2 regions of the Noviherbaspirillum sp. UKPF54 genome follow, and region 1 is predicted to be linked to the other one. Evidence: predicted binding sites of a transcription regulator. Region 1 holds the regulator's gene; the other holds the start of a gene.
What was found. Region 1 encodes LexA, which represses DNA repair genes until DNA is damaged. Its sites were predicted from a motif close to ACTGTATNNNNATACAGT; they were not measured.
Positions count from the first base shown of each region.

Region 1 (7,119 bases):
GGTGTGCCGTTGGAGGAGCCGCGCTGCGTCAGCGTAATTCCGATCAGGCGCGCCGCCTTTTCAGCGTCGTCGAAGAACAGCTCGTAAAAGTCGCCCATCCGGTAGAACACGAGGGTGTCCGGATGGTCCGCCTTGATGCGAAGGTACTGCTGCATCATCGGAGTATGCTTGGACAGCGTGTCTTCCAGCGGTAATGAGGGGGCGTCTTTGTCGAGGCGTGCGGCGGGCTTCAAATCCATTCCTATCTTTCTGTCCGGCGGGCATGCGCCATGCGGGAGTCTATGCAATCCGCCATTTTAATGGCGGATGCGATCAAAGACGATGGGGCGCGGCAGAAAACCGCGCTGTGCGTGACGCGGCCGGAGCAGCGCGGGGATAAAGCCAGGGAGGAAGGCGGGACTCTCGTCCCGCCGTGGAACTGCAGTGCCTTACTTCGCGAAGGGCGACAGCTGTGCGATCATCTGGGCGAAAATCTTCGGCGTGCCGGCGATGACATCGCCCTTGTACAGGTAGTCGGATTCGCCCGAGAAGTTGCCGACGATGCCGCCGGCTTCCGTGATCAGCAGTGAACCGGCTGCTACGTCCCAAGGTTGCAGGCCTTTTTCGAAGAAGCCGTCGAGCCGGCCGGCGGCCACATAGGCCAGGTCGAGCGCGGCGGCGCCCGGACGGCGCAGGCCCGCGCAGCGTTCCGTCATGATGCGGAACATCTTCATGTATTCGTCCAGGTGGTCGGTGCCGCGGAACGGGAAGCCGGTGCCGATGAGCGCGTCGGCCATCCTGTCTCGGCGGCTGACGCGGATGCGCTTTTCGTTGAGGTAGGCGCCGGCGCCCTTGGATGCAGTAAACAGGTCGTTGCGGGTCGGGTCGTAGACCACCGCTTGCGTGATCTGGCCGCGCTGTTGCAGGGCGATCGATACGCAATACTGCGGAAACCCATGGATGAAATTGGTGGTGCCGTCGATTGGATCGATGATCCAGACGTTTTCGTTTTCGTCGTGCAGGTTGGCGGAGGCGCCCGATTCTTCGGCCAGGATGGCGTGGTCGGGGTAGGCGGTTTTCAGAACCTCGATGATCGCCAGTTCGGCGGCCTTGTCGACTTCAGTGACGAAATCGTTGTGTCCTTTTTCCGTGACCTTGACACGGTCGATGTCGAAGGAGGCGCGATTGATGACCGCGGCTGCGCGGCGTGCGGCTTTCACCGCCGTATTCAGCATGGGATGCATAGAGGTTCCGTTAAAATTGCGGTTCCGGTTTTCGGACCACAAATGAATTAATGAGCGATGCGGCAATATCGGACAGTTGTTCGCTTGCCGCGCAATGCCGCTATTTTAAATGAACCAGCAACAAACCAGTACTTCTCTTTTTGACCGCCTGCGTTTCGTGCTGGTGGAAACCAGTCATCCGGGCAATATCGGTTCGGTGGCGCGCGCCATGAAAACCATGGGGTTTTCACGCCTTGTGCTGGTGAATCCCCGCTTTCCGGACGCAAACCGGCAGGAGGAGGCGATTGCCTTCGCCAGCGGCGCGCAGGATATCCTGGCCAGCGCAAAGATCGTCGGTTCGATCGGCGAAGCGCTGGCCGGCTGCAATTTTGCTGCGGCCTTAAGTGCCAGGCCGAGGGAATTTTCGCCGCCTGTCATTACGCCGCGCTCATTGGCTGGACAGCTGTCGGTCGATGCCGGCCTGGATGCTGCGCTGGTATTCGGCAACGAGAGGTATGGTTTGCCGAACGAAATCGTTGAAAAGTGCAATGTCCTGATCAATATCCCGGCCAACCCCGAGTATTCATCGCTGAACCTGGCGCAGGCAGCGCAGGTGCTGGCATATGAGTTGCGACAGGCCGCCGTCGGCGACGCGCCACCGGCGACGACGATCGGGTTTCAGGGAGAGGCGGCTGGCCTAGCGCAGATCGAGGGCATGTATCGGCATCTCGAGGAGGCGCTGGTGGCGGTCGAATTCCTCGATCCCGACAATCCGAAGAAATTGATGCCCAGGCTGAAACGGCTGTTTTCCCGGACTCAGCTGGAAACCGAGGAAGTCAATATATTGCGAGGCATCGCCCGGCAAATTTTGAAGAAGGTGCCGCGCTAGGGAAGCCGCCGCGTGAAACGGCCTGGATTGCACGGCGAGATTGCTTTGTTGTCGAGGGAGGCCTCAGCCCCAAGCCCGTAGCAGGCCGACCGCCAATCCTTCCAGTGCAAAATCCTCCTGGCTGGCGTCGACGCGAATTGGCTTGAAATCCGGATTTTCGGGCAGGAGTTCGATGACCGAGCCGGATTTCTTGTAGCGCTTGACCGTTACATCGTCGCCTAGTCGGGCCACTACGATCTGGCCGTTCTTTGCGCTGTCCACTTTTTTCACCGCCAACAAGTCGCCGTCCATGATGCCGATGTCGCGCATCGACAGGCCGCGCACTTTCAGCAGGTAATCGGGCTTGGAGGAAAATAGCGACGGGTCCACGCTATAGGTGGCTTCGATGTGTTCCTGCGCGAGGATGGGCGAGCCGGCGGCGACACGACCAACCAGCGGCAGGCTCAGTTGCATCAGCGCGGGGTGGGGGAGCGCCATTTGCTTGGCGCCGATACGGCCCAGTCCGCTGTCGCCATTCATGTCGCGCAAGCGGATGCCGCGCGAGGTGCCGGGCGAGATTTCAATCGCTCCCTTGCGGGCGAGTGCCTGCAAGTGCTCTTCGGCCGCGTTGGCCGAACGAAACCCCAGTTCGGCCGCGATTTCAGCCCGTGTTGGAGGGAATCCGGTATTTTCGATCGCTTCCCTGATCAGATTCAGAATTTGCTCTTGACGGGCGGTAAGTTTGATCATGGCGGCACCTGAGCGTCGATAAACGCTGTTCATAAAAACAGACTGTATTTTTATACAGCTTCTAGGCGAATGCAAGCGCCCACGTCATTAATTTCCCCGTTACCATGCGGCCGGCGCTGCCGTTGGGGTGTAAGCGCTTGAAAGCATTGAGCTTTCTGTATTTTCGGGTTATCATCGTCGGCTTTCCTCTTCCCACACCTGTCTTGACGCCGGGGTGGGCGATTGTTTAATCCGTCCATAAGGAGATTACATGCGTCATTATGAAATCGTATTTATCGTGCATCCGGATCAGAGCGAGCAAGTGCCCGCAATGATCGAGCGCTACAAGGGCATCGTGACCGCCCGCAACGGCAAGATCCATCGCATCGAAGACTGGGGCCGTCGCCAGATGGCTTACATGATCCAGAAGCTGGCCAAGGCACACTATGTCTGCATGAATATCGAGTGCGACAACGAGACTCTGGCTGAAATCGAAACCGGCTTCAAGTTCAACGATGCCGTGCTGCGCCACCTCACCGTGAAGATGAAGAAGGCCGAGACTGCGCCGTCGCCGATGATGAAGGCGGTCCAGAAGGAAGACGCTGCCAAGAGCCAGCGCAGCGAGGCAGCTGCATCGTAATTGCGCAAGCCAGGAGCGTGAACCAGCTTCAGTTGGTCGCCGTCATTGCCGAGCGCGATGCATTGCGATACACGCCGGCAGGCATTCCGATTGCGTCGGCGAAGTTATCGCACCAATCGGAGCAGGTCGAGGCAGGCATCCCGCGCCAGATTGAACTGGAAATCGCTGCGGTCGCCGCAGGCGAAATCTCCGGAAAAGTCAATCGGGCGGAGCTGGGAGTGGCCTACCGCTTCACCGGATTCCTGGCACGCAAGAACCGAAACAGCAAAAGCTTCGTCTTCCACGTCACGGACGTCGAGGCATATACATCAGATCACTAGATACAGGAGCCAAACATGGCATTCGGTAAAAAATTCGACAAGAGCAAACTCAAGCAAAAGCGCCAGCAGCAAAACCCGCTGTTCAAGCGCAAGAAATTCTGCCGCTTCACCGCCGCCGGCGTTGAGCAAGTGGACTACAAGGACGTCGACACCCTGAAGGACTTCGTCCAGGAAAACGGCAAGATCATGCCGGCACGCCTGACCGGCACCAAGGCACACTACCAGCGTCAGGTCGACACCGCGATCAAGCGCGCCCGCTACCTCGCGCTGCTGCCGTACACCGATCTGCACAACGCCTGATTGACGACTGAGAAATAGGAGAAAAACATGCAAGTCATTCTGTTGGAAAAAGTCGTCAATCTCGGCAACCTCGGCGATGTGGTGAAGGTCAAGGACGGCTACGCACGTAACTTCCTGATCCCGCAACGCGTGGCACGCCGCGCAACGCAGGCCGCCGTGGCGGAATTCGAAGCCAAGCGCGCCGAACTGGAAAAGGCTGCAGCCGAGAAGCTGGCAGCGGCACAAGCCCAGGGCGAAAAACTGACCGGCATGACCGTTCAGATCGCGCAAAAGGCTGGCGTCGACGGCCGTCTGTTCGGTTCCGTGACCAATGCCGACATCGCCGCTGCCGTGACCAAGCAAGGCTTCCCGGTCGAGAAGGCACAGATCCGCATGCCGCAAGGCCCGCTGAAGACCACCGGCGAGCATCCGATTTCGGTTGCGCTGCACACCGACGTGATCTCGGAAATCACCGTTTCCGTGGTGGGCGAGCAAGCGTAAGCGAAATCGCTCCCAATAAAAAAGCCGGCTTTCGAGCCGGCTTTTTTTATGCTCCGCTTGGATGTCAATGTCCCACGGCTGCGGCCACACCCTTCTTCGGCTTGGTCAGCCAGACCAGGCTGGTCAGCGCGAAAAACGCAACCGAGCAATACAGGAAGAAGTCATCGGTCGCCAGCATGTAGCTTTGCGCGTTGATGGTGCGCTCCACGACTGCGAACGCCTGATTGAGCGACAGGCCGCCAGCCTGCAGGGTGCCGAGGTACTCGTTGCTGGCCGGTGAAAAATGCGAGACGTTTTCCACCAGCCGCGAATGGTGATCGGTCGCCAAGTGCTCCCACATCGTCACGCTGATCGCAGTGCCCATCGCGGCGCCCAGCGTGCGCAGGAAGTTGGACAGGCCGGATGCTCCCGCCATGTGGTCGGGCGTGATATTGGACAGCATCAGCGATTGCACCGGCAGGAAGAAGCAGGCCATGCCGATGCCTTGCACCAGCCGCGGATTGACGATGTCCCAGAACCCGACTTCGAGCGACATCTGCGTATTCCACAGCGATACCGCGCCCATCACGATAAAGGCGAAGGTCGCCAGTGCGCGCAGGTTGAGCCTCGCGATGTTCTTGCCGATGATGGGTGACAGTATCAGCGTGAAGATGCCGATCGGCGCCATCGCCGCGCCGGCCTGCGCGGAGGTGTATCCCATCACCAGTTGCAGCCAGAGCGGAAAGATCACGACCGAGCCGAAGTAGGTCATGAAGCCGACCGACAGCAGGATCACGCCGTAGCGGAAGTTCTTGTCGCGGAATAGCTGCAGCTCGACGATCGGATGGTCCGAGGTCAGCACCCAGGCGATGAAGAAGGTCAGCGCCACGACTGCGATGACGCCGAGCGCCGTAATGAAGGGCGACGCGAACCAGTCGTAGTCCTTGCCGATTTCCAGCATCAGCTGCAGGCTGCCGACGCCGACCACCAGCAGCAGCAGGCCGACGACGTCGAGCGGCATTTTGACGGTGGCCGATTCGCGCTTGCGCATCAGCGTCCAGATGGTGATGCCGCCGAACAGGCCGATCGGGATATTGATCAGGAAAATCCACGACCAGTGGTAGTTGTCGCTGATATAGCCGCCCAGCAGCGGGCCGGCGATCGGCGCAAGAATCACCGTCATCGCCCACAGTCCCATCGCCGCGCCGCGCTTTTCGGGCGGGAAGTTCCGCACCAGCAGTGTCTGCGACAGCGGCACCATCGGCCCCGACACCAGGCCCTGGAGCAACCGGAACACGACGAGCATCGGCAGGTTGACCGAGAACGCTGCCAGCGCCGACATCAGCGTGAATGCCAGGACCGACATCACGAACAACTTCACCTCGCCAACGCGGCGCGCCAGCCAGCCGGTCAGCGGCACAGCGATGGCGGCCGCGACCGAGTAGGCGCTGATGATCCAGGTTCCCTGGTTGGTCGACACGCCGAGCGCGCCGGCAATGGTCGGGATCGAGACGTTGGCGATGGTGATGTCGAGGATTTCCATGAACGTCGACAATGCCGCCGCGATGGTCAGCAATAAGAGCGCCGGCCCCTTCAATGGCTGCAGCGCCGGCGGCGCAGCCGGCGATGCGTTGTTGTTCGATTCCGATTGCATCCGGTGTCCTTATTTCAGGTTGGTTGCAATGATCGTATCGATGCGCGCCTTGGCGGCGGCGTCGACCGGATTGCCGGGCGTGGTAGCCGTCAGCGCATGCGCGCGGCCGGCACTCTCGCCGACCGGCGCGCCTTGCCGTTCGTGCAGGTCGACTTCGACGTGCATGGACAATCCGACGCGCAGCGGGTGTTCGGCCAGCTGCTTCGGATCGAGCGCAATCCGTACCGGCACGCGTTGCACTACCTTGATCCAGTTGCCGGTCGCGTTCTGCGCTGGCAGCAAGGCAAACGCGGAACCGGTGCCGGCGCCGAGACCTTCCACCTTGCCGGCGTATTTGACCTTGCCGCCGTAGATGTCGGCGGTCAGTGTCACCGGCTGGCCGATGCGCATCTCGCGCAGCTGCGATTCCTTGAAGTTGGCGTCGACCCACAACTGGTCGAGCGGCACGATCGCCATCAGCGGCGCGCCCGGCGTCACGCGCTGTCCGACCTGCACGCTGCGCTTGGCGACTTCGCCCCCGACCGGGGCGTACAGGGTGGAGCGGGACTTCGCCAGCAGCGCTTCCTGCACCCGGGCCGCGGCGCGCTGCACGTTCGGATGATTGGCGACGCTGGTGCCCTCGGTCAGGGCGCGGCCCGAAGCGAGCTGCTCTTTCGCCGCCGCGAGCGCAGCCTGGGCGGCTGCGACTGCGCTTTCAGCGTGCCGGATTTCTTCCGACGACACGGCGCCGGAACCGGCCAGCGCCTTGCGGCGCCCCAAGTCATCCTTTGCTCTTGCCAGTTCCGCCTCGCGCACGGCCAGGTTGGCGCTGGCCTGTGCCTGGGCGGCGTACAGCGTGCGCACTTCGCGCACCGTCTGCGCCAGCTGCGCTTCAGCCTGCGCCAGTGCAACGTCGGTATCGGCCGTGTCGAGCGCCACGAGCGGCTGTCCTGCCTTGACCATGCTGG
Region 1 is NZ_CP040128.1:1,112,903-1,120,021, forward strand. Features, by position in the region: gene mutS (DNA mismatch repair protein MutS) at 1-158, opposite strand, end outside; gene FAY22_RS05230 (inositol monophosphatase family protein) at 429-1,223, opposite strand; gene FAY22_RS05235 (RNA methyltransferase) at 1,333-2,091, shown strand; gene lexA (transcriptional repressor LexA) at 2,155-2,820, opposite strand; gene rpsF (30S ribosomal protein S6) at 3,071-3,439, shown strand; gene priB (primosomal replication protein N) at 3,457-3,759, shown strand; gene rpsR (30S ribosomal protein S18) at 3,775-4,059, shown strand; gene rplI (50S ribosomal protein L9) at 4,087-4,539, shown strand; gene FAY22_RS05265 (DHA2 family efflux MFS transporter permease subunit) at 4,604-6,172, opposite strand; gene FAY22_RS05270 (efflux RND transporter periplasmic adaptor subunit) at 6,182-7,119, opposite strand, start outside.

Region 2 (7,119 bases), 420 kb from region 1:
CAAGCCTTGTCCGGATGCTCGCAGGCCTTGTCGCGTGCGATCAGTTCGAGCGTGCGCAGCGGCAGCGCCGGCGCGCTGCGTCTTATCTGGCCCAGCGCATCGAGCGCCAATGCGCGGCCTGAGGTTTTCGCCGTCAGGAAGAAGATCTTGTCGAGTTCCTGCGTCGGGCAGGCCTTCAGCAGCGGGAACATCGTGCCGACGGTCTTGCCGATGCCGGTCGGCGCTTGCGCCATCAGGCAACGGCCGCTGCTGGCCGCGCGATAGGCGGCTTCGGCCAGCTGGCGCTGCCCGGGGCGGAAGGCCGCATGCGGAAACCGCAGCGCGGCCAGCGCCTGGTCGCGCGCGGCGCGATGCGCCAGCTCCCGGTCGGCCCAGGCCAGGAAGCGTTCGCATTGCTCCTCGAAATATCGCTGGAGTTCGGCTGCCGCATGCTCCTCTACGAGCACGGTTTCTGTCTGGCTGCCGATCTCGAAGTAGACCAGCGCCAGGCGCAGTTCGGACAGCCCCATTTTCTGGCACAGCAGCCAGCCGTACATCTTCGCCTGCGCCCAGTGCAGGTGGCGGTGATTGTCGGGGATGGCGTCGAACTTGCCCTTGTAAGTCTTGATTTCCTCCAGCTGGTTCAAGGCCGGATCGTAGCCGTCGGCGCGGCCGCGCACCAGCAGGTGCTTGTATTGGCCGGACAGGCTGACTTCGGCATGATAGCCGGCGGCGCGGCGCGCGGTGACGGCGCCATGCCCGGCGATGCCTTCCTGCGCCGACGGCGAGGGCGTAAAGCGCAGGTCGAGGTCGCCTTTCCTGGCGGTGAACTCGGTCAGCGCGCGCACCGCGACCGTATATTTCACGCGCCTTCCTCCAGCCATTGCACATGGCAGACCGCGACCGGCATGGCATGCTCGTTGCAATAATCCAGCCAGCGAATCTGGTTGTCCTGCAGGCGATCTCCAGGGCCTTTCACCTCGATCATGCGGTAGCGCCTTTCGGCGGGCCAGAACTGGATCAGGTCCGGCAGGCCGGCGCGGTTGGACGGGATGTCCTGCAGGATGCGCTCGAACCATTTCTTCAGGTGGGCGGCTGGAATGCAGGCCAGCGCCATGTCCTTCAGCTCCCCGTCCAGGATGTCCCAGAACACGAAGGGCGACTGTATTCCCGCCTTGTGTTCGAAGTGACGGTTGATCGTCTCGACGTACTGGCCGGAGTCGAGCTGCGCCAGGCAGTGCGCAAATTCCCGCTCGCGCCGGAGGCGGAAGTCCTCGCTGTGCAGGTCGGCCGGACCGGTATGGAAAGGATGGAAAAAGGCGCCGGGAACGGCGGCGAAGATCGCTTGCCAGCACAGCAGTCCGAACAGCGAATTGATCAGCGTGTTTTCGACGTAGCGTACCGGCGCGTCCGGCTGCGCCAGATGCGCTCCGGCCAGCGCTTCCACGGAAAAATCGGTATCGGGGCGGGGCAGGACGAGCTCGATGCGCGCAACCGGCGACGCGGCGCGCGGTGCACTTTTCGGCAGGCCGAGCCGGCGCCGCAGCCGAGGCAGGATGCGTGCCAGCTGCTGGCTCTCGGCTTCGCTCTCGGGCGCATGGCTGGCGGCATCGGCCAGCGCGAAAGCGTCTTCGAACCGTTCGCACCGCTCCAGAACGCGGATGGCGCGCAGGCGCGCTTCGGGAAAGCGGCAGGTGGAATAGATCGCCAGCGCTTCGGGCAGCGCCGCGTTGCGCTCGTAGTGCTGCGCGATCCGGAACAGCAGCTTCTGGCGCCGGCGCTCCAGCCAGTCGTTGTCCAGCGCGGCGGGGAGTTCGCGCAGGATGTCTTCCGGCTGCTCGCCCTGTTCGAAGTGTTCGCCGCACTGATGCAGGTGCAAGCAGGCATCGACATCGGCACGCGTGCGAAAAGCCAGCGAGGACGCGGAAAACGCGACCTTTTCGTACTTGTAGATGCCAAGGTCGGACAGTACGAATTCCGACCAGTCCTGGCGGCAGTTGCCGAAGAAGATGAGCTTCAGGCGTTCGCACAGCGCATTGACCTGTACCTGGTACACGCACTCGCCGGCGCCGGGGTGCCATGCCTCGAAAGGGCGGGCTTCGGGAAATTCCATGCGCAGCGCTTCCAGCAGTTCAGCCTTGCGCGCATGAGCCTGGGGCAGGCGGAAGGCTTGCGCGACTTCCGCCTTGGTCAGCAGGGCGAACACCTGTTCCAGCGTCAGGTCCGGCCGGTCGTCGATCCAGCCCAGCTGTACCAGAGCCTGCGCCGCCTCCCTCACGCAGCCGATTTCCTCGTAGCGCAATTTGCTGGCACGGAACAGCTCTCCCTTGCGCATCACCATGCGCACCAGCAGCGCGCGCGACGGCTGAGGCAGCGCGGTAAAGCGCTCGATGAATGCCTGTTCCCCAGGAGTCAACAGGGCGCTGTAGCGCTCCGTAATCCACTCCAGCACCCGATGGAAATTGTCGAGGTAGTAGAAGCGGTTTTCGAGCGTCCGGATCATCGGGGGATGTGGTAAATCGGGCAAGGCATTATCGCGAAGCGCTGCTTCGTTCGCAACTTGTCAGCACTGCGAGACTACCGGACAAGGCTGAAAGTTTCACTGCGGATCGATTGAATTCTTCAATGAATCATTCTGACAGGAAATGGCATAATCGGCGGGTCAAAGAAATTGCCGTAAGTCAAAATACGTAGGCCAAACACTTCATGCAGACGTCACCGTTTTCCCGCACTACGCTTCATCACGTTTTCTCGCGCAAGAATTTGTCTTCCATCACGGCACTGATCGGTGCCGCCGGTTTCATGCTATCGCTGGTCATGGCCGTGGTCTTGGCTCAAGGCAATCTGGGCATGTTGGCAATCTGGCTTGCCGCGACGCTGGCCATGCTGGCTTTCATGCGCATTCATCGCAGGTGGCGCGCCATGTTCGAGCGGATTTATGCGTTGCAGCCGGCGCAGACGGTGCTGGCGGCGCGCAAGGATTGGCGGGGAAATGTGGAAGACGTGGTTTTCCGGGAGATCGCCACTTGAATCGTCGGTATCCCCGGCGCCATCGTGCGGAAGGCGGCGCCAGGGGAAGAACGCAGGGCGCACGCGCCGCCGCGTCCTGCGGCTAGTTATTCGCCGGCGTGCTTGATGCCTTCGTGCTGATGGCTCTGGATTTTTTCCTTGTGCTTGAGCACCTGACGGTCGAGCTTGTCGACCAGGCTGTCGATCGCTGCATACAAATCGTCGGCAAAGCTGTCCAGGTGAATCGCATTTCCCTTCATGCGGACGTTGACTTCGGCACGTTGACGCTTTTCCTTTTCGGTCAGCTGTTCGACGCCGAGGGTGACCGCGATATCGATGATCTGGTCGAAATGGCGCACCACCCGTTCCAGCTTGCTTGTTACGTAGTCCCGAAGTGCTGGGGTTACTTCGAGATGCTGTCCGGTGATTGTCAGGTTCATGCAGTTAACTCCAATTAAGATAAGAAACAGTAGCCGCCCCCCGGGCTGGCACTGTCGGCTGTGCAACGTGTGTGAAGCTTACAGGTTTGACACAGGGTTCGCGGATGATATGACGCTGGCAGACAGTCGATAAATGATTTAAATCAAAAACTCATGCAAACAAGCCATGTAAGAACCAGCGGATTTCTTCCCCGTTGCGCTCGCGGTAAATCCAGTAGCAAGCCGACGCTTCATCCTGCGCAATGAAGTAGTCGCGCACCGCCAGCGCGCCATCCCACCAGCCGGATTCGATTCTTTCCGGACCCTTGATCATTTTTAACGGAGAGCCGTAAAACGGCCGGTGCTCGCGCACGCTCAGCGCAAGCGGCTGGTCCAGTATCCAGAATGGCCGCTCGGCATGCGGCAGCACCGCAGCGGAGGGACGGACAGTCGCGGCGGCGGGAATCCAGGCGTTGCATAGCTCCGGCCGGTGATCCGCGCGCGGCGCGGGCGCCAGCACGCTCTGGTTGCCAAGGCGCGCGGTCAGCAACTCCAGCAGGCGGTGATCATCGGCGGGCGTGCCACCGGGCTCGGGGAACAGCGACCCGGCCGGCGGCAGCATCGGCTGCGTCTGCCCCGCTTCCAGGCGCAGCGCGATCACCGGGGCGGCGAGTTCGACGCGGCCGAGGCGCTCCTTCAGCAGCCTGGTCAGGTGCTCCTCATGCCAGGCCGGCGCGGCCAGCGCGATCTCGACTGGCGTGGGCGCGATCGCACTGCGCCCGCGCTCGTGCTGCAGCAGCAGCACGAAGCGCGATACCGCCAGCTGCTGCGCTACCAGCCAGCCGGCCATCTGCAGCAGCAGGCGGCGCGCGGCGAACAGGACCGCTTCGGCGTGCTCGATGCGGCCGGGCAGCTCCAGCCCCGCGGAAAATACCTTGGGCGCCTGCACCCACCGGAACAGCTCCGGCGCCAGCCCGTAGGCGCGGTCGAGCGCTTCCAGCGTCTCCTTGCCGGTGCGTCGCTGCAGTCCGGCGCGCGGCAGCCGGCGCGCATCTCCCAGGGTGTGGCAGCCGATCCCGGCCAGCCATTCATGGTAGGGGCGCAGCGCGGGCAGCAGCGTGCAGGGCTGGGCATTGAGCCGGCGCGCCATGCTGTCGATGCGGATCACGCGCCGCGCCAGCGGCATGCGGCCGCGCGCGAGCAGCCAGGCGCCCAGGGCGGTCGGCGCCATGCCGAGCCGCGGCGTGAAGCCGAGTGCGGCGACGGTGCCGCGCACCAGGCGGCACAGCGCCAGCCGCCCGCCGAATGCGCGCAGGCTGGCGGTCACATCCAGCAGCAGGCTCGATTCTTCGGCGAGCGCGACTTCCGGCGTGTACCGCAGCAGCGCGAGGGCGATGTCGCGCAGCGCGTCCTGCTCCCGCAGGGCGTCGCGCTCGTGCAGCTGCGCATCGGGGCAGATGGCCTGCACGCCGGCACGCCGCATGCCGCTGCGCACGCAGGCCGCGGCGGCGTGGACGCTCATCGCCAGCGCCCGCCCGCGCTCGATGACGACGTGCCTGCCCGGCTCACACCAGCGCGGCAGGAAGGTTTCGAGCGGCAGCTGCGGCAGGTACACGGCGATCCAGGCGCGCATGGGAGACAGGGGTAATGGAAGGGGCAAGTGAGGCCGGAGCGGACGGCAGGCCGTCCAGCGCGAGATGGAGCGGCGCGCCTTGCAGCGGGCCGCGCCGCTTGACGATGGCGATCTTGACACCGCCGTTGGCGGGGTGCAGCGCCAGCCGCAGCGGCGCGGGCGATGCATCCTGTGCGCCGGCGAGCGGACGCATGGCCCAGAACAGGATGTCAGCGGCTTGCGCGGCCAAGTGCAGGCGCCGCAGCGCTTCCGGGCGGGCATGGGTTGGCCAGAACAGCAAGGCGCCGCAACTGCCGTTGCGCAGGATCTGTTCCGCGCTCCACATGGCATCGGCGCTGCGCGCGGCCCTGACCCAGAGCAGGCGCTCGGCGGGCAAGCCCCATGCGCTCCAGGCAGCGGCCTGCGGCGCATGGGGCGGCTGCACCAGGGCGATGCGGCGCTTTGGCGCGATGCCAGCCAAGGCAGGACGCAGCAGTTGCATTTCACCGATGCCCGCCTGCCGCAGCAGCAATTCGATCAAGGCCGCACTCGGCCAGCCGCCGCCGGGCAGTTCCCGGTCCAGCGCCGCATAACCGGTGGGCGCGACCGCGGAGCGGTGCGAACCCAGCTGGCTGGCGCGCCAGACTGCATCCGGCAGGGCGGGGGAAACTAATGCGGGCATCGCACCTCCTAGTTATTCTTTTGAGCGATCGGTTATTTATTTTGCTGTATAAATATACAGTATAATTCGGCGGCCGGATAGTCATCCCCAGGCGATGGCGCGGCCCGATTTTCCCAAGCTGCTTTTCATGCAAACCCGCATCACTTCGGTCGGACTGCTGGTCAAGACTAACCCCGCCGACAGTTTCGAATACCCGCATCACATCGATCGCGCCAGCCTCGATGCGCTGCCGCCGAAGCCGGGCATTTACATCTTTCGCGACGAACAGGACCGGCCGCTTTATGTCGGCAAGAGCGTCAGCATCCGTACCCGCGTGCTGTCGCACCTGCGCACGCCGGAAGAGGCGCGCATGTTGAAGCAAAGCCGCCATGTGGAATTTCGCCGCACCGCCGGCGAGATCGGGGCGCTGCTGCTGGAGTCCCGCCTGATCAAGGAATTGCAGCCGCTGCACAACAAGAAGCTGCGCCGCACCCGCGAAATGTGTTCATTGCGCCTGCTGCCGGAGGCTATGTCGATGCCGGAAATCGTGTATGCGCGCGAGCACGACTTCGCTTGCACGGATCACCTGTATGGATTGTTCGCCACGCGCAAGGCCGCGCTGGAAAAGCTGCGCGCCATTGTCGATGCGGAACGGCTGTGTCCAGCCATGGCCGGTCTGGAATCGCCCACGCGCGGCCGGGCCTGCTTTGCACGGCAGATCGGACGCTGTCTTGGCGCATGCACCGGGGACGAGCCGGCGCACGGCCATCACCGCCGCTTGCAGGCAGCGCTGGAAGCGATGCGGGTCGTTGCCTGGCCCTATGCCGGGCCGATGGGTATCGTGGAAGAGTGCGATGGATGGGTGCAGACCCATGTGATCGACCGCTGGTTTTATCTCGGGTCGATCGACCATGCCGAAAGCGCGACACAACTCAAGCGTCCGACCGGGCGCACATTCGATATCGACACCTACAAGATTCTCGTCAAGCCAATGATGCGCCGGGAATTGCGCATCGAGCCGGTAGTGTTCTCAATCAAGAAATAGCGTTCACCATCACGCCGCGTCCGACACGGTGTTCATTGGCTTTGCGCCAATGAGCACACCGGTCAGGTCGCTGCTTTTCTCCGGTTATTTGGGAGTTGCCGGCGTCGTGGAGGAAGACGAGGATGAGCCGCCCGGTGGAGTGGTGGTAGTGGTACTGCTGCTTCCATCCGGCGATGTGGTGGTGGTGGTGCTGCCAGGAGGCGTAGCTGCCGAGCCGCCGGCGCTCCCCGTCGCTCCGCCGGTCGTGCCGCTGGTACCTCCGGGAGGTGTGCTGGCGCTCGGTGCACCACCTGCGCTGCCACCCGCCGCGCCGCTTTCGGGTGCGGTGGTGGTGCCGGCCGTACCGCTCGCCGAGCCTGAGGTGCTGCCGGCCGAGCCTGAGGTGCTGCCGGCC
Region 2 is NZ_CP040128.1:1,532,783-1,539,901, forward strand. Features, by position in the region: gene FAY22_RS07180 (ATP-dependent DNA helicase) at 1-863, opposite strand, end outside; gene FAY22_RS07185 (VRR-NUC domain-containing protein) at 842-2,482, opposite strand; gene FAY22_RS07190 (hypothetical protein) at 2,782-3,009, shown strand; gene hpf (ribosome hibernation-promoting factor, HPF/YfiA family) at 3,096-3,428, opposite strand; gene FAY22_RS07200 (DNA polymerase Y family protein) at 3,580-5,040, opposite strand; gene imuA (translesion DNA synthesis-associated protein ImuA) at 4,973-5,701, opposite strand; gene FAY22_RS07210 (endonuclease) at 5,829-6,725, shown strand; gene FAY22_RS07215 (hypothetical protein) at 6,775-7,119, shown strand, end outside.
Region 2: the regulator LexA is predicted to act here: its motif matches at 5,745-5,762, upstream of imuA (translesion DNA synthesis-associated protein ImuA).